Regions from separate parts of the Actinomadura sp. genome, predicted to be linked through region 2. Evidence: riboswitches for the same ligand, from Rfam matches in the RefSeq annotation. Region 2 holds a riboswitch; each other region holds the start of a gene.

Region 1 (5,763 bases), on a different contig from region 2:
CGACCACCAGGCCGCGCAGTCGCCGACCGCCACCACGTCCGGGCGGAGGGAGCCCGGCTCCTCCCCGCCGTGGTAGACGCGGAACGAGGCGTCGGTGACCACGCCGCGCTCCACCAGCAGGCCCGAGCCCTCCAGCCAGGACACCTCCGGGCGGACCCCGATGCCGGCCACGACCTCGTCGGCGTCGATCCGGCCTCCGCCGGCGAGCACGAGGCCGCCGCCGTCGACGGCCGCGACCTTGACGCCGGTGCGCAGCTCGACGCCCGCCTCGGCGTACCAGGGGGCGGTCAGCGCGCCCACCTCGGGCCCGATCGCGTTGGCGAGCGGGGTGTCGGCCGCCTCCACGACGGTGACGCGGCAGCCCCGCTTCGCGGCGGTGGTCGCGACCTCGGCGCCGATCCAGCCCGCGCCGACGATCACGATGCGGGCGCCCGCGGTCAGCCGGGAGCGCAGGTCGCGGGCGTCGTCGATGGTCCGCAGGACGCGCTGGCGGCCCTCGCCCGGCAGCGTGACCGGGGCCGCGCCGGTCGCGATGACCAGCCCGTCGAACCGCAGGTCGCCCGCCGTGGACGCGAGCACGCCGCCGCGCCCCGGCCCGTCCAGGCGCAGGGCGGTGGCGCGCTCGCCGAGCAGCAGCTCGCAGCGCAGCGCGTCCCAGTCGGCGTCGACGGTCGTGTCGTCGGACTCGCCCGCGAGGACGGCCTTGGACAGCGGCGGCCGGTCGTAGGGCCGGTGCCGCTCCGCCGACACGAGCGTCAGCGCGCCCTCGTACCCCTTGCTCCGCAGGGCCTCCACGGCGCGCACGCCGGCCAGCCCACCGCCCACGACGATGACCTTCTCCATGATTGGCCAGCCTAATGCGCCGCGAATTCCGGGTGGACACCTGTCCAGATGTTGGACGGCCGCACCAAGGTCGTAAGGTGGGAACCGGATAAACCAGTACAGAGCGCGGGAGTCCGGTGCGACCGGGCTGAGAGGGCGGCTGGAACGGGCCGCCGACCGCCGGACCTGATCCGGATCATGCCGGCGAAGGGAGCGCGAATGCAGGTCGTGATCGTGGGAGCCGGGGTCATCGGCCTCGCCACCGCCTGGCGCACCGCCGGGGGCGGCGCCCCGGCGAAGGACCGCACCGTCACGCTGGTCGACCCGGCGCCCGCGAGCGGCGCCTCCTCGGTGGCGGCGGGCATGCTCACCCCCGTCAGCGAGCTGACCTACGGCGAGGAGCCGCTGCTGCGGCTCGGTCTCGCGTCCCGCGACCGGTACGCCGGGTTCGTCGCGGAGCTGGAGGAGCTGACCGGCCTGGACACCGGCCACCGCACCGACGGGCTGCTCCAGGTCGCGTTCGACGCCGACGACCTGAAGTACCTGGACGACCTGCGCCGCTTCCAGGAGAGCCTCGGCATCCCCGCGCAGGCGCTGACCGGCCGGGAGTGCCGGCGGGCGGAGCCGATGCTCGCGCCCGGCGTGCGCGGCGGGCTGCTCGCCCCCGAGGACGGCTCGATCGACCCGCGCCGGCTCACCGCGGCGCTGCTCGCGGCGGTGGAGCGGCTCGGCGTCCGGCTGGTCCGCCGGCGGGCCGTGCGGATCGTCGTCGAGGGCGGCGCGGCGGCCGGGGTCGCGCTGGACGACGGGACCGTGCTCCGCGCCGACCGGGTCCTGCTCGCGGCCGGGTCGTGGTCGGGCGACCTCGAAGGGCTGCCGCCCGGGACCGTCCCGCCCGTCCGCCCGGTGAAGGGCCAGGTGATCCGGCTCCGCACCCGCGTGCCGTTCCTCAAGCGGACCACGCGGGGGCTGGTGAAGGGCTCGTCGGTCTACCTGGTGCCGCGCGCGGACGGCGAGGTCGTCCTCGGCGCGACCCAGGAGGAGATGGGCTTCGACACGCGGGTCACCGCGGGCGGGCTGTGGGAGCTGCTGCGGGACGCCCGCGAGCTGCTGCCCGGCATCACCGAGCTGGAGTTCGCCGAGGTCACCGCCGGGCTGCGCCCCGGCTCCCCGGACAACGCGCCGGTGATGGGGCCGACGGCGCTGCCCGGCCTGCTCGCCGGCACCGGGCACTTCCGCAACGGCATCCTGCTGGCCCCGGTGAGCGCCGACATCCTGTCCGCGATGCTGCTGGACGGCCCCGTCCCCGAGATCGCCGCGCCGTTCGCCCCCGACCGGTTCTCCGAGGTGGGCGCATGAAGGTGACCGTCAACGGCGAGCCGCGCGAACTGCCGGAGGACGCGAGCGTGGCCGACGCGGTCGCGTCCGTCACCGCGGCCCGGACCGGTGTGGCCGCCGCGCTGAACGGCGAGGTCGTCCGCCGTTCGGCGTGGGAGACGACGGCGCTGCGCGACGACGACCGCCTGGAAGTGCTGACCGCCGTGCAAGGAGGGTGAGATGTCCGACCCGCTGGTGATCGCCGGGGAGGAGCTGGGTTCGCGGCTGATCATGGGAACGGGCGGTGCGCCCAGCATGCGGGTGCTGCGGGAGGCGCTGACGGCGTCCGGCACGGAGCTGACCACGGTCGCGATGCGGCGGGTGGACCCGGCCGCGCGCGGGTCGGTGCTGGACGTCCTCGCCGAGTGCGGCATCAGGGTGCTGCCGAACACGGCGGGCTGCTTCACCGCCGGCGAGGCCGTGCTCACCGCGAAGCTGGCCCGGGAGGCGCTCGGCACCGACTGGGTCAAGCTGGAGGTGATCGCGGACGAGCGCACGCTGCTGCCCGACCCGATCGAGCTGGTGGAGGCCGCCGAGCAGCTCGTCGACGACGGCTTCGTCGTGCTGCCCTACACCAACGACGACCCGGTGCTGGCGCACCGCCTGGAGCAGATCGGGTGCGCCGCCGTGATGCCGCTCGGCTCGCCGATCGGGTCGGGGCTCGGCATCCGCAACCCGCACAACATCGAGCTGATCGTCGAGCGGGCGGGCGTCCCGGTGATCCTGGACGCCGGGCTCGGCACCGCGTCCGACGCGGCGCTCGCCATGGAGCTGGGCTGCGACGCCGTCCTGCTCGCGACCGCCGTCACCCGCGCGCAGCACCCGGCGCGGATGGCCGCGGCGATGCGGCACGCGGTGGAGGGCGGACGGCTCGCCCGACTGGCCGGGCGGATCCCGAAGCGCCGCTACGCGCAGGCGTCCTCCCCGTTCGAGGGCCTCGCCACGTCGTAGCAACGCTAAATGGTTGACTCTAGAAATATTCGCTGGACCTGAAACCTCAGTGTGACGAGACTGGGGCGGGTTCACCCGGGCATGCCGCGCAACCCGGCACGTTCCTTCGGTGTTCATGGAAACGACCCATACCTAAGGTGCGTGACATGCAGCAGGAGAACCCGGGTCGCGTCGACAGGCGCGCGGTCGCCGCCGCCACCGTCACGGTGGTGCTGTGGGCGTCCGCCTTCGTCTCGATCCGCAGTGCGGGCGCCGAGTACGGGCCCGGCGCGCTCGCCCTCGGCCGCCTCCTGTCCGGCACGGTCGTCCTGGGCGCGCTGTGGCTCGTCCGGCGCGAGGGGCTCCCGCCGAAGGCCGCCTGGCCGGGCATCATCGCCGCCGGCGTCCTGTGGTTCGGCGCCTACATGGTGGCGCTGAACTGGGGCGAGCAGCTCGTGGACGCGGGCACCGCCGCCCTCGTCGTCAACATCGGGCCCATCCTGATCGCGCTCCTCGGCGGCTGGCTGCTGAAGGAGGGCGTCTCGGCCCGGCTGCTGACCGGCCTGGCCGTCTCGTTCGCCGGCGCCGCGGTCGTCGGGCTGTCGATGTCCGGGGAGGGCCGCGCGTCCGTCGGCGGGGTGCTGCTCTGCCTGGTCGCCGCCGTGACGTACGCGGCGGGCGTCGTCAGCCAGAAGCCCGCGCTGCGGCACGCGTCCGCGCTGCAGTTCACCACGTTCGCCTGCGCGATCGGCGCGCTGGCCTGCCTGCCCTTCTCCGGGCGGCTGATCTCCCAGGCCGCCGGCGCCCCGGTCGGCGCCACGCTCAACATGGTGTACCTGGGCGTCTTCCCGACCGCGATCGCGTTCACCACCTGGGGCTACGCGCTGGCCCGCACGTCCGCCGGGAAGATGGGCGCCACGACCTACGCCGTGCCCGCCCTCGTCGTCGCCATGTCGTGGCTGCTCCTCGGCGAGGTCCCGGGCCTGATCACGCTCGGCGGCGGCCTGCTCTGCCTGGCCGGCGTGGCCGTGTCCCGCGGCGGCGGCCGCCGCGTCCCGCCTGCCGCTTCCGGACCGGGCGTCCCGGAGGAGCCGGCCCCCGGGCTCATCGATGCTCATACTCGCGAGTGATGAAGTCCCCCGCGTTTCGCCCGTAAACTCGCACCGATGGACACGACGGTCGCTGATCCACTCGTCGGGCGGGTGCTCGACGGGCGCTACCGCATTGAGTCCCGCATCGCGCGCGGCGGGATGGCCACGGTGTACGTCGCGCGCGACCTCCGCCTCGACCGCACCGTCGCGATCAAGGTGATGCACGGCGGGCTCGCCGCCGACGAGGACTTCGTCGCCCGCTTCATCGGCGAGGCGAAGGCCGCGGCGGCGCTGTCGCACCCGAACGTCGTCGCGGTCTACGACCAGCGCACCGACGGCGAGCACGTCTTCCTCGTGATGGAGTACGTCGCGGGCCGCACGCTCCGCGACGCGCTGACCTCGCTCGGCCGGTTCGGCCCGCGCGCCGCGCTGGAGATCATGCAGCCGGTGCTGGCCGCGCTCGGCGCCGCGCACCGCGCCGGCCTCGTGCACCGCGACGTCAAGCCCGAGAACGTGCTGATCACCGAGGACGGCCAGGTCAAGGTCGCCGACTTCGGGCTCGCCCGGGCCGAGACCGCGAGCAAGATGACCAAGACCGGCATGATCATCGGGACGGTCGGCTACCTCGCGCCCGAGCAGGTGCTGTCCGGCAGCGCCGACGTCCGCTCCGACGTGTACGCCGCCGGGATCATGCTGTTCGAGCTGCTGACCGGGCGGCTCCCCCACCAGGCCGGCACGCCGCTCGCCGTCGCGTACAAGCACGTGAACGAGACGGTGCCGCCGCCGTCCACGGTCGTCCCCGGCATCCCGCGGCGGGTCGACGACCTGGTCACGGACGCGACCAGCCACGACCCGGCGCGCCGCCCGCAGGACGCGAACCAGTACCACGCCGAGGTCGCCGAGGTGTTCGGCGGCCTCCCCCGCGACTTCGACCGGCGGATGGAGGAGTCCACCCGCGGCGCCACCAGCGTGCTGGAGACCCCCGCGCCGGGGCACACCGCCGTCCTCGATCCGCGCACGATGCCCGTCGACGACCCCGCCGGAGGGTATGTCCCGGGGCGCAGCCGCACCGACCGCGCGATCGGCGCGCTGACCGGCCGCTACGTCCTGGTCGCCATCGGCGCGGTCGCCGCGCTCCTCCTCGGCTGGGCCGTCTGGTACCAGACGTCCGGCCAGTACGAGCACGTCCCGTCGTCGATCATCGGCATGAAGGTCGCCGACGCCCGCGACCAGCTGGAGTCCAAGGGCCTGGACGTGCGGACGGCCAAGGCGGTCTACGACGACCGCGTCCACAAGGGCGGCGTCGCCAAGTCCGACCCGCCGGCCGGCGCCCGCGTCGCCAAGGGGCAGACCGTCACGCTCACGCCGTCCAAGGGCATCACGCCCCGCGAGGTCCCCGACGTCGAGGGCAAGTCCCTCGCCGACGCCAAGAGCGCCCTGGAGGACAAGGGCTTCAAGGTGGGCCGGACGAGCACCAGCCCGTCCCAGACCGTGGCCAAGGACCGGGTCATCAGCACCGACCCGGAGGCCGGCGAGAAGCAGT
Region 2 (5,763 bases):
GGGTTCCTCCTCTACCTGTTCACGACCGTCCTGGACGGCCGCAACGCCCGCCCCGCCGACGGCGTCCGGCGGGCGCTCGGCCGAGCCCCGCGCGACTTCGCCGAGTACGCGGCGGAAGCCGCCGCCAGCGGCGTCTGGAACCTCTGACCCGGAAGTGGGACGACGATGAGAACTGCGTTCGCGGGCGTCTCGGTGACGCTCTCCCTCATCATGGCGGCCGGCATGGCCGGGACGTTCTTCGGCTTCTCGACCGGCGTGATGCCCGGCTTGGACGCGGCGAAGCCGGCATCGGCGATCGACGCGATGCAGGGCATCAACCAGCGCATCCAGAACCCGCTGTTCGTGGCGATGTTCCTGCTGGTACCGGTGCTGGCGATCGCGGCGGGCGTGCTGCTGCTGACCCTGGAGCAGAAGTCGGCGGCGATCCTGTTCTTCGCCGCGGCCGGCGTCTACTTCGCCGGAGCCCTCCTCCCGAGCTTCGCGGTGAACATCCCGATGAACAACGACCTGGACGGCGTGACGATCCCGGCGGACGCCGCCGAGGCCGCGAAGACCTGGTCGGACTACTCAGGCCGCTGGACGGCGTGGAACACCGTCCGCGCGGTGTCCAGCTGGGCGAGCCTCCTCGCGATGAGCCTGGGCGTCTACTACTGGGGCAAGAACGACTGACCATGAGAAGCGGCCCGCTCCCCGCCGGGGGCGCGGGCCGCTTGCCGCGCCGCCCGGCGAGGCCGGGTCCGCGGCGGGCTTACGATCTCTGGATGGGCGGTGTCTACGCGATCAGCGACCTGCACGTGGGGTTCCCGGAGAACCGGGCGTTCGTCGAGGGGCTGCGGCCCGAGTCCGGAGACGACTGGCTGATCGTCGCCGGGGACGTCGCGGAGCGGTTCTCCGACGTCGAGTGGGCGCTCCGCACGCTGCGCGAGCACTTCGCCACCGTGGTCTGGGTCCCCGGCAACCACGAGCTGTGGACGACCGGGAACGACCCGGTGCGGCTGCGCGGCGAGGCCCGGTACCGGCGCCTGGTCGACATGTGCCGCGGCCTCGGCGTCCTGACCCCCGAGGACCCGTACCCGGTGTGGGACGGCGAGGGCGGGCCCGTCACCGTCGCGCCCCTGTTCGTCCTCTACGACTACACGTTCCGGCCGGAGGGGACGTCCACCAAGGAAGAGGCCCTCGCGGTCGCGCACGAGTCGGGCGTCGTGTGCACCGACGAGGTCTACCTGCATCCCGACCCGCACCCGACGCGGGACGCCTGGTGCGACGCCCGCGTCGCCTACAGCGAGAAGCGCCTGGCCGCCCTGGAGCCGGGGACCCGGACCGTCCTCGTCAACCACTGGCCGCTCGTCCGCGAGCCCACCCGCGTCCTGTGGTACCCGGAGTTCGCGCAGTGGTGCGGCACCGAGCGCACCGCCGAGTGGCACGACCGGTTCCGCGCGGTGTCGGTCGTCTACGGGCACCTGCACATCCCCCGGACGATCTGGACCGGCGGCGTCCCGCACATCGAGGTGTCGGTCGGCTACCCGCGCGAGTGGCGCAAATGGCGCGGGTCGCCGCGCGGCCCGCGCCGGATCCTGCCCGACCCCGAGACGAGCTGACCTAGCGGCGGCCGGGCACCATGCCGGCCGCGGCGAGCGACAGCAGCCGCCCGGCCGCCTCCGGCTCCCGCTCGGTGACCGCCGCGATCGCGCCGGTGAGCCACAGGACGTCGGCGAACGCCGCGCCCGCCGGCGCGTCCCCGGCCCGCTGCGCGCGGGCGAACAGCGCCTCGCCCGCCTCGCACATCGCCCGCCGCGCGGCCGCCCCCTCCGGCCGCCCGTCCCGCAGCGACACCACCGCCGACGCGGCCAGCCCCCGGAACACCGTCACCCGCGCCATGAACGTCCGCAGCCAGGTCATCAGCGCCTCGCCGGGCGCGGGCGCGACCATCAGGTCGCGGGCCGCCGCGGCGAGCTCCTCGTAGGCGTCGGCGAGCAGCGCCTCCAGGAGGTGCTGGCGGGTCGGGAAGTGGCGGTAGAGCGTCCCGATGCCGACGCCGGCGGTGCGGGCGACGCCCTCCAGGGACGCGCCGGCCCCCTCGCGCTGGAACGTCTCGCGGGCCGCGGCGAGCAGCCGCGCCCGGTTGCGGCGCACGTCGGCGCGCACCGCGCGGGCGGGGGCCGTCGGCGTGTCGTCGCTGGTCACGTGGGTCCTCGGTCCTTTCCCGGCGGGTATGGGCCTGCGGCGATTCGGGGGGATCCGCGGCTTTGGAACGGTCCCTCGATACTATCCGCGCCGGGCCGCCCGTTCCGCCCCGGGAGGGGCCGGCCCGCCGCGGCCGGTGCCGCGGCGGGCCTGCGCCGACCTGCGCCGACGTCAGGACGGGCCGGGGGAGACGGGCAGCTGCACCCGCCCGCCCGCGGCGCGGAACTCCGCCGCCTTCTCCCGCATCCCGGCGGCGAGGGCCGCCTCGCCGTCCAGCCCGCGCTCGTCGGCGTACCGCCGGACGTCCCGGGTGATCTTCATCGAGCAGAAGTGCGGGCCGCACATCGAGCAGAAGTGCGCGGTCTTCGCCGGGGCCGCCGGGAGCGTCTCGTCGTGGAACGCGCGGGCCGTGTCCGGGTCGAGGGACAGGTTGAACTGGTCCTCCCACCGGAAGTCGAACCGCGCCTCCGACAGCGCGTCGTCCCACGCCCGCGCCCCCGGATGGCCCTTGGCCAGGTCGGCGGCGTGGGCGGCGATCTTGTAGGCGATGACGCCCGCCTTCACGTCCTCGCGGTCCGGCAGCCCGAGGTGCTCCTTCGGGGTGACGTAGCAGAGCATCGCGGTCCCGTGCCAGCCGATCATCGCGGCGCCGATCGCCGAGGTGATGTGGTCGTAGCCGGGCGCGATGTCGGTGGTCAGCGGGCCGAGCGTGTAGAACGGCGCCCCGTCGCACCACTCCTGCTGCAGGTCGACGTTCTCCTTGATCTTGTGCATCGGGACGTGGCCGGGCCCCTCGTTCATCACCTGGTTGCCGTGCTCGGCCGCGATCCGCGTCAGCTCGCCCTGCGTGCGCAGCTCGGCGAACTGCGCCTCGTCGTTGGCGTCCGCGATGCAGCCGGGGCGCAGGCCGTCCCCGAGGGACCAGGTGACGTCGTAGGCGGCGAAGATCTCGCACAGCTCCCGGAAGTGCGTGTACAGGAAGTTCTCCTCGTGGTGCGCGAGGCACCACGCCGCCATGATCGAGCCGCCCCGCGACACGATGCCCGTCTTGCGCCGCGCGGTCAGCGGCACGTACCGCAGCAGGACCCCCGCGTGGACGGTCATGTAGTCGACGCCCTGCTCGGCCTGCTCGATCACCGTGTCGCGGAAGAGGTCCCAGGTCAGCTCCGCGGGGTCGCCGCCCGCCTTCTCCACCGCCTGGTACAGCGGGACGGTCCCGACCGGCACCGGCGAGTTGCGCAGGATCCACTCCCGCGTCGCGTGGATGTCCCGGCCGGTGGACAGGTCCATGATCGTGTCGGCGCCCCACCGGGTCGCCCACGTCATCTTCTCGACCTCGTCCTCGATCGAGGACGCCACCGCCGAGTTGCCGATGTTCGCGTTCACCTTCACGAGGAAGTTCCGCCCGATGACCATCGGCTCGATCTCGGGGTGGTTGACGTTCGCGGGCAGCACCGCCCGGCCGGCGGCCAGCTCGTCCCGGACGAACTCCGGGCGCACGCCCTCCCGCAGCGCCGCGAACTCCATCTCCGGCGTGATCTCGCCCCGCCGCGCGTACGCGCGCTGCGTCACCGCGCCGCCGGTCGCGCGCCGCGGCCGGCGGGGCGGGAAGTCCTCCCGCGCGGGCGCCCGCCGCCCGTCGTCCCCGGGCCGCGCCGGGCGCTCCTCGTACGGCGCGGTGTCGCCCCGCTCGGCGATCCACGCCTCCCGCAGCGCAGGCAGCCCCCGCCGGACGTCGACCTCCTGCGCCGGATCGGTGTACGGCCCCGACGTGTCGTACAGGACGACGACATCGCCGTTGGTCAGCGGCACCTCCCGCATCGGGACCCGGAGGTCCGGCCGCGACCCCTGCAGGTAGGTCTTGCGGGCAGCTGGAACCACACGTTGTGTCATGACGACTCGATCTCTCCCTACGCCGGCATTACCCGGTCAGGTTCATGCGGTCAGCGGCCGTCCCAGCCGCTATCTCAGCCCGGTTCGCCGGGCACCCGCGATCTGTCGCCCCCGACGCTAACCCGCGGCACCCCGGTTGCCGCAACCGCCGCCTCCGGGGTAGAACGCGCCCGCGCGAGGCCCTGAGAGGATCGGGGCATGTTCGACCCTCACCAGGAGTACACGCTGACCCCGGTCGGCCATGTCTCGTCCGCGCTGACCGACCGCGAGTCCGCGCCCAAGCAGGGGACCGAGGGCGCGCCCGAGGCATGGCTGGTCTTCGAGCCGGCCGTGCTCCCGGCGCTGGAGGGCCTCCGCCCGGGCGACCGGGTCTTCGTGCTGACGTGGCTGCACCTGTCGCCCCGGGACGTCCTGCGCGTCCACCCGCGCGACGACCCGTCCACCCCGATGCGCGGGGTGTTCGCGACGCGCTCCCCGGACCGCCCCAACCCGATCGGCCTGCACCCGGTCGAGGTCCTGGAGGTGACGGGCCGCCGCGTCCGCGTCAGCGACCTGGAGGCCCTCGACGGCACCCCGATCGTGGACGTGAAACCGATCCTCGCCTGCGAACCCGGCGGGTAGGCCGCCGGGCCGGGGGAGCGCGGCGGGTTCGCGGTCGCCGCCCGCCTCCCGCCCGCGGCGCGCCGTCAGCCCGCGGTGACGAGGTAGAGCAGGCCCGCCAGCGTCGAGGCCGAGCCGATCTCCCCGCGCGCGGCGCGCGCGGGGACCGACGCCAACGGGACCCACTCGATCCGCTCGGCCTCCACGTCGGTCGGCGCCCCGACCCGCTCGGCGCCGTCCGCCCGGTAGATGTGATAAACGCCATCGTGGACGCCGGGTGACGGCCGCACGTCGAGCAGGTGCCGGACGGTCCCCGCGCGGTATCCGGTCTCCTCGACCAGCTCCCGCGCGGCCGCCTCGCCGGGGTCTTCGCCTGGTTCGACTCGTCCGCCGGGAATCTCCCAACCCCACTGGTCGGTGATGAACCGGTGCCGCCAGATCAGCAGCACCCGGCCCTCCCCGTCGACCGCCGCGACGCCCGCCGCGGGCCGCACCCGCACGAGGTGATGGTCGAACCGGCGCCCGTCCGGGAGTTCGACATCGGCCAGCCGCACGTCCATCCAGGGGCTGTCGTAGACCGACCTCTCCCCGTAGACCGTCCATCTCATGGATGGACGCTATCGGGGCCTTTCAAACCCTTACCGGTAGGGTCAGGATCAAGGGGACCAGGGGAGGCGATCGCGTCGGTGAGCACACTGCAGGAGGCCCCGCAGGACCGGATCTTCACGGTGCCCAACGTGCTGAGCGTGGCACGGCTCGTGGGCGTCCCGCTGTTCCTGTGGCTGGTCTTGGCCGAGGCGGACGGGTGGGCGATCGGCGTGCTGGTGTTCGCCGGCCTGTCCGACTGGCTGGACGGCAAGCTGGCGCGCGCGCTGAACCAGACCAGCAAGCTCGGCACGGTGCTCGACCCGGCCGCCGACCGCCTCTACATCCTCGCCACGCTGATCGGGCTCACCATCCGCGACATCATCCCGCTGTGGCTGGTGGTGCTGCTCGTCGCCCGGGAGTTCGCGATCCTGCCGATCGCGCCGATCGTCCGGCGGCTCGGGTACGGCGGCACGCTGCCCGTCCACTTCATCGGCAAGG
Region 3 (5,763 bases), on a different contig from region 2:
CCCGCGACCAGCGCGAGCGCCAGCAGGCCGAGGACGTAGGCGATGATCTGCGTGGCGGAGTAGCCGACGGACGCCGCGCCGAACGCCGCCCGTTCCGTCCGGGAGTGCCGGGTGTAGTCGGCGGCGACCGGGACCCACGAGATCGACACGGCGAGCGCCGCGTCGGCGCCGATCCAGAAGCCGCCCCACGAGCCCTCCGTCAGGTCGGGCAGCGGCTGCCGGACGAGCTCCACGTAGAAGTAGACGAGCGCGATCGCCACCGCGACCGTCACGTAGCGGCGCAGCAGCCGCACCGAGCCGAGCGGCCACACCGTCAGCACGGTGGTGATCGCCCCGGCGGCGACCACGTAGCCCCAGCGCGGCACGCCGTCCCACAGCTCGCGGGCCGCGTCCGCGATGACGATCAGTTCGAACGTCCCCCAGCCGATGAGCTGCGCGATGTTCAGGACCGTCGGCGCGTACGACAGCCGCGCGCCGAACAGGCCGCGCAGCAGCACCATCGCGGGCTGGCCGGTGCGGGCGCCCGGGACCGCGGCGAGGCCGAGCATGAGCCCGCCGATGACCGTCCCGACGGCCATCGCGACGATGCCCGCCATGATGGAGATGGTCGGCGCGCCGTCGTCGTCCGGCGCGAGGACGGTGTAGGCGCCGGAGAAGGCGAGGAGGCTGACGCCCAGGTTGGCCCAGAACGCGCTCTGGTCCCAGAACCCGAGGACCTTGGGGGCGGGTTCGTCGAGGGTGAAGGGGGCCTCGTTGGCCTCAGGGCGCTTTTCGACGTCGGACGTCACGGGACACACGCTCCCTACGCCGGCATTACCCGGACAGGTTCATGCGGTCGGCGACGCCTTGCAGGCCGCCCTCTCAGCCCGGCTCTCGGCCCGAGCTCCCGCGGTTATCGGTCGGAGCCGATCGTACAACCGCCCGTCAACTACCAAAAGGGGTGATCACGCCACATACGGCGGGCCGCCGCCCGCGCCCTCCATGGGGCGCCCGGCCTCGACCCAGCCCTTCATCCCGCCGTCGACGTTCCGCGCCAGCCAGCCCGCCTGGTTGAGCGCCACCGTGACCTGCGCCGACCGCACGCCGGACCGGCAGATCACGTACACCTCCCGGTCGCGCGGGATCTCGCCGGCGCGGTCGCTCAGCTGCCGCATGGGGATGTGGACCGCCTCGGGCGCATGGCCCGCGTCCCACTCGTCCTGTTCGCGGACGTCCAGCAGGTAGCCGTCCTGCGGGACGTCGGCCGCGCCCACCGCCGGCACGTCTTCCCCGAAATTCATCACACCCCCAATTCATCACACCCCCATGGAACCGCGCGAACCCGCCCTGCGTCGAATCACGCATGCGGTATCGGACGCTCCTCTTCGCAGCGCCCGGGCTGGCCATGCTCCTGACCTTGGCCGCCTGCGGCGACGAACAAGCCAACGGAGACCCCGCCGAAGCGCCGTCCGGCACGACGTCCGTACAGCCCTCCGGCACCCCGGGAGACTCCCTCACCATCAAGGTCAAGGCCTCCGCGGAGGCCCCCGCCAAGACCTGGACGCTGACCTGCGATCCCCCTGGCGGTACCCATCCGAAGGCCGCCGACGCATGCGCGGCCCTGACCAAGGCCAAGGAACCCTTCAAGCCCGTCCCGAAGGACCAGATGTGCACCGACATCTACGGCGGTCCCGAGATCGCCACGGTGCGGGGCACCTGGCGGGGCGAAAAGATCGACGCCAAGTTCACCCGCGGGGACGGCTGCCAGCTCCACCGCTGGACCAAGGTCGCCCCCCTCTTCGGCAACGTCCCGAAGGTCCGCTGACGAAGGTCCGCTGACGAACGAGCCTTCCCCGTTCCGGCTCGGTTCACCACCACAGGCCCCGGCCCTCGCCGGGGCCTGTCCTGTCCGCGGGGACTCGCCCGGACGAGTCAGTCGTCATGGGCCGCGGGGTCGACATGAGCGAGCGCGCGGTCCCGGGTGGGGCCGCGCGCTCGCCGGAAGCGGGTCAGCTCAGGGTCGGGGCCTTTTGCCGGCCGGTCTCGGCGGTCGCCGGGACGGCGGCGGCCGGGGCGGCCGCCAGGGGCTTGAAGCGGCGCAGCCGGAGGCTGTTGCTGACCACGAAGACCGAGGAGAACGCCATGGCACCGCCGGCGATCATCGGGGTGAGCAGGCCGGACGCCGCGAGCGGCAGGGCCGCCACGTTGTAGGCGAACGCCCAGAACAGGTTGCCCTTGATCGTGCCGAGCGTGCGGCGCGACAGCCGGATCGCGTCGGCCGCGGCCCGCAGGTCGCCGCGGACCAGCGTCAGGTCGGACGCCTCGATCGCCACGTCCGTCCCGGTGCCCATCGCGAGGCCCAGGTCGGCCTGGGCGAGCGCCGCGGCGTCGTTGACCCCGTCGCCCACCATCGCCACGGTCCGCCCCTCGGACTGGAGGCGCTTGACGACGTCCACCTTGTCCTGGGGCAGGACCTCGGCGATGACCTCGCCGATCCCGACCGCCTCCGCGACCGTGCGGGCGACGGTCTCGTTGTCGCCGGTCAGCAGGACCGGGCGCAGGCCGAGGGCCTTCAGCTGCGCGATCGCCTCGGCGGAGGTCGGCTTGACCTGGTCCGCGACGGTGATCACCGCGCGGGCGGCGCCGTCCCAGCCGACCGCGACGGCCGTGCGGCCGAGCGCCTGCGCCTCCTCCATCGCGCGCTCCAGGCCGGGCGTGAGGTGCTGCGACCACTCGGCCAGGAGCTGCGGACGCCCCGCGAGGACGCCGTGCCCGTCCACGATCCCCTGGACGCCGAGGCCCTCGACGTTCGCGAAGTCCTCGACCGCGCCGAGCTCGCCGACCCGGTCCACGGCGCCCTTGGCGATCGCCTGCGCGATCGGGTGCTCGGACGCGTTCTCCAGCGCCCCCGCCAGCCGCAGCACGTCGGCCTCGGAGACGCCGTCGGCCGTGACGACGTCCACCAGCGCCATCTTCCCGGTGGTGACGGTGCCGGTCTTGTCCAGGACGACGGTGTCGATCGCGCGGGTCGACTCCAGGACCTCGGGGCCCTTGATCAGGATGCCGAGCTGCGCGCCGCGCCCGGTCCCGACCATGAGAGCGGTCGGGGTGGCGAGGCCGAGCGCGCACGGGCAGGCGATGATCAGCACGGCGACGGCGGCGGTGAACGCGCCGGCGAGGGGCTCGCCGGTGCCGATCCAGAAGCCGAGCGTGCCGACCGCCAGCGCGATCACGATCGGGACGAAGATCCCGGAGATGCGGTCGGCGAGCCGCTGCACCTGCGCCTTGCCGGTCTGCGCCTCCTCCACCAGCCGCGCCATCTGGGCGAGCTGGGTGTCGGCGCCGACGCGGGTCGCGCGCACCAGGAGGCGGCCGCCCGCGTTCACGGTCGCGCCGACGACGGCGTCGCCCGGCCCGACCTCGACCGGGACGGACTCGCCGGTCAGCATGGACGCGTCCACGGCGGACGAGCCCTCCTCGACCGTCCCGTCCGTGGCGATCTTCTCGCCGGGGCGGACGACGAACACGTCCCCGACCGCCAGGCGGTCGACCGGGATGCGCTCCTCGCGCCCGTTGCGGACGACCGAGACCTCCTTGGCGCCCAGCTCCAGCAGGGCGCGCAGCGCGGCGCCGGCGCGGCGCTTGGACCGCGTCTCGAAGTAGCGTCCGGCCAGGATGAACATGGTCACGCCGGCCGCGGCCTCGAGGTAGATGTTCATCGACCCGTCCGAGCGGGTCATGGAGAACTCGAAGCCGTGCTTGACGCCCAGCTCGCCCGCGGTGCCGAAGAACAGCGCCCACAGCGACCAGCCGAACGCGGCGAGCGTGCCGAGCGAGATCAGCGTGTCCATCGTCGCGGCGCCGTGCCGCAGGTTGATCGCCGCGGCCCGGTGGAACGGCCAGCCCGCGTACACGACGACCGGTGCGGCGAGCGTCAGCGACAGCCACTGCCAGCCCTCGAACTGGATCGCCGGGATCATCGCCATCGCGATGACCGGGACCGACAGGACGACCGACGTGATCAGCCGCTGGCGCAGCGGGCGCAGGCCGTCGTCCGGCTCGGGCTCCTGCGCCGGGCCGCCGCCGGCCGCGGGGGCGGCCGGGAGCGCGGCGGTGTAGCCGGCCTGCTCGACGGTGGCGACCAGGTCCTCCGGGGCGACGCCGGGGGCGAACTCGACGCTGGCCTTCTCGGTGGCGTAGTTGACGGTCGCGGTCACGCCGTCCATCTTGTTGAGCTTCCGCTCGATGCGGTTGGCGCACGACGCGCACGTCATCCCGCCGATCGCCAGCTCGACACGCCCGGACTCGGTGTCCGTGCTCATCGCTCTCCTCCTCTGCCTCGATCGTGCGGAACTCAGTGGGTGTGCGGCCGGTCGTCGTGCGCGGGCTCCTCCGCCGGTACCCCGGCATCGCCCGCGTGCACGGTGAACTCGGCGGTGCGGACCTTGCCGCCGTGCTTGAAGTCCAGGTACAGGCGGTATGCGCCGGCACTCGGAGCCTCGGCGGAGAACGTGATGCCGGGACCGGGCTTGGTCACGCCGTCGCCGGGCTTGCCGTCCGGGTGGACGTGGAGGTAGGCGAGGTCGCCCTGCCGCAGCGCGACCAGGTGCCCGTACGCCTCAAGATACGGCTGCAGGTCGGTGACCGGCTCGCCGCCCTTGCTGACCGTGAGGGTGAGCTCGGTGGACTTGCCGGGACGGAGGCCGCCGGTGAGCTTCACCTCGTACCCGTCCACCTTCGCGACCTGCGCGGGCTTCGGCAGCGGGGTGCGCCGCATGGTGCCCGGGGCGAAGACGTCGGTGCCGAGCGTGAGCTGGCGCGCCGCGCCGTCCGGCTGGATGTCGGTGAAGAACCGGTACACGCCGGGCTCGGGCAGCTCGATCGGGACGGTCCAGACGCCTCCCCCGATCTCGGTCGGGTGCAGGTGCTGGAAGCCGGATAGGTCGCGCTGCGCGACGATCAGGTGCAGCCGCTTGCCGTGCAGGGGCTTGAAGCCGGTGACGGGCTTGCCGTCCGGGCCGTCGATGGTGAAGCGGAAGTCGGTCTTCTTGCCGGGGGTCACGGTCGCCGTGCGCGGGGTCAGCGTGTAGCCGTCCTCCGACACCTGGAGGCCGCCGGGGGCGTGCGACGCGGCGCCTCCGCCGTGCCCGCCGCCGTGCCCGCCTTCGTCGCCGCCGTGCCCGCCGCCGGTGCCGCCCTCATGGGACGCCATCTCCGCCGTGCCGCCGACGGGGCCGGCCGCCTTGCCGATCCCGGCGGCGCCGCCGAAGACGACCGCCAGGCCCAGGGCGTACGCGCCGACCTTGGTCGCGCTGTTCATGCCGATTCACTCCACTCGGGTGCGTCCGGGCGCGCCCCCGGCCCGGGGGCGCGCACCGGTCATGACTGCAGCTGGTATCCGGCCTCTTCGACGGCGTCCTTGACCTTGGCGTCGTCGACGGGCGTGTCGCTGGTGACGGTGACCCTGCCGGTCTCCAGGTCGACGTCCACGGCGGTCACGCCGGGGATCTGCTCGACCTCCTCGGTGACCGAGCTCACGCAGTGGCCGCAGGTCATCCCGGTGACGGTGTAGGTGGCGGTGCTCATCGGCGTCTCCTTCGCTATTACCCCTGGGGGGTATCTGACATCCCTCATGCTGTCATAACCGAACGCTCCTGGCAACCGGTACCCCCTACGGGTTATTTCGAGATTCCGGTCACATGCCCTCCCCAGGGTTTTCCACAGGCGTCCACAGCCCTGTGGACGAACCCCCGCCCGGTTCGCCGATACTGGGTGGCATGCCTG

Evidence for each region. A riboswitch is a leader RNA that binds a small molecule or an ion and turns the genes downstream of it on or off. The one in region 2 is predicted to bind thiamine pyrophosphate.
Region 1: linked by a shared signal. The riboswitch ahead of thiO (glycine oxidase ThiO) and the one ahead of thiC (phosphomethylpyrimidine synthase ThiC) in region 2 are both predicted to bind thiamine pyrophosphate.
Region 3: linked by a shared signal. The riboswitch ahead of ACIWVC_RS29110 (purine-cytosine permease family protein) and the one ahead of thiC (phosphomethylpyrimidine synthase ThiC) in region 2 are both predicted to bind thiamine pyrophosphate.

The regions. Positions count from the first base shown of each region.
Region 1 covers NZ_JBIQHY010000006.1:43,843-49,605, forward strand. The annotation lists gene ACIWVC_RS04070 (NAD(P)/FAD-dependent oxidoreductase) at 1-843, opposite strand, end outside; TPP riboswitch at 939-1,052, shown strand; gene thiO (glycine oxidase ThiO) at 1,042-2,181, shown strand; gene thiS (sulfur carrier protein ThiS) at 2,178-2,378, shown strand; gene ACIWVC_RS04085 (thiazole synthase) at 2,380-3,150, shown strand; gene ACIWVC_RS04090 (DMT family transporter) at 3,297-4,259, shown strand; gene pknB (Stk1 family PASTA domain-containing Ser/Thr kinase) at 4,296-5,763, shown strand, end outside.
Region 2 covers NZ_JBIQHY010000039.1:39,392-45,154, reverse strand. The annotation lists gene ACIWVC_RS16125 (NmrA family transcriptional regulator) at 1-147, shown strand, start outside; gene ACIWVC_RS16120 (DUF1772 domain-containing protein) at 166-669, shown strand; gene ACIWVC_RS16115 (metallophosphoesterase family protein) at 762-1,598, shown strand; gene ACIWVC_RS16110 (TetR/AcrR family transcriptional regulator) at 1,600-2,184, opposite strand; gene thiC (phosphomethylpyrimidine synthase ThiC) at 2,356-4,077, opposite strand; TPP riboswitch at 4,073-4,186, opposite strand; gene tsaA (tRNA (N6-threonylcarbamoyladenosine(37)-N6)-methyltransferase TrmO) at 4,276-4,698, shown strand; gene ACIWVC_RS16095 (NUDIX hydrolase) at 4,764-5,285, opposite strand; gene ACIWVC_RS16090 (CDP-alcohol phosphatidyltransferase family protein) at 5,364-5,763, shown strand, end outside.
Region 3 covers NZ_JBIQHY010000123.1:13,930-19,692, reverse strand. The annotation lists partial or broken gene ACIWVC_RS29110 (purine-cytosine permease family protein) at 1-788, opposite strand, end outside; TPP riboswitch at 783-900, opposite strand; gene ACIWVC_RS29105 (rhodanese-like domain-containing protein) at 945-1,280, opposite strand; gene ACIWVC_RS29100 (SSI family serine proteinase inhibitor) at 1,343-1,804, shown strand; gene ACIWVC_RS29095 (heavy metal translocating P-type ATPase) at 1,989-4,301, opposite strand; gene ACIWVC_RS29090 (hypothetical protein) at 4,334-5,299, opposite strand; gene ACIWVC_RS29085 (heavy-metal-associated domain-containing protein) at 5,359-5,565, opposite strand; gene ACIWVC_RS29080 (Fpg/Nei family DNA glycosylase) at 5,757-5,763, shown strand, end outside.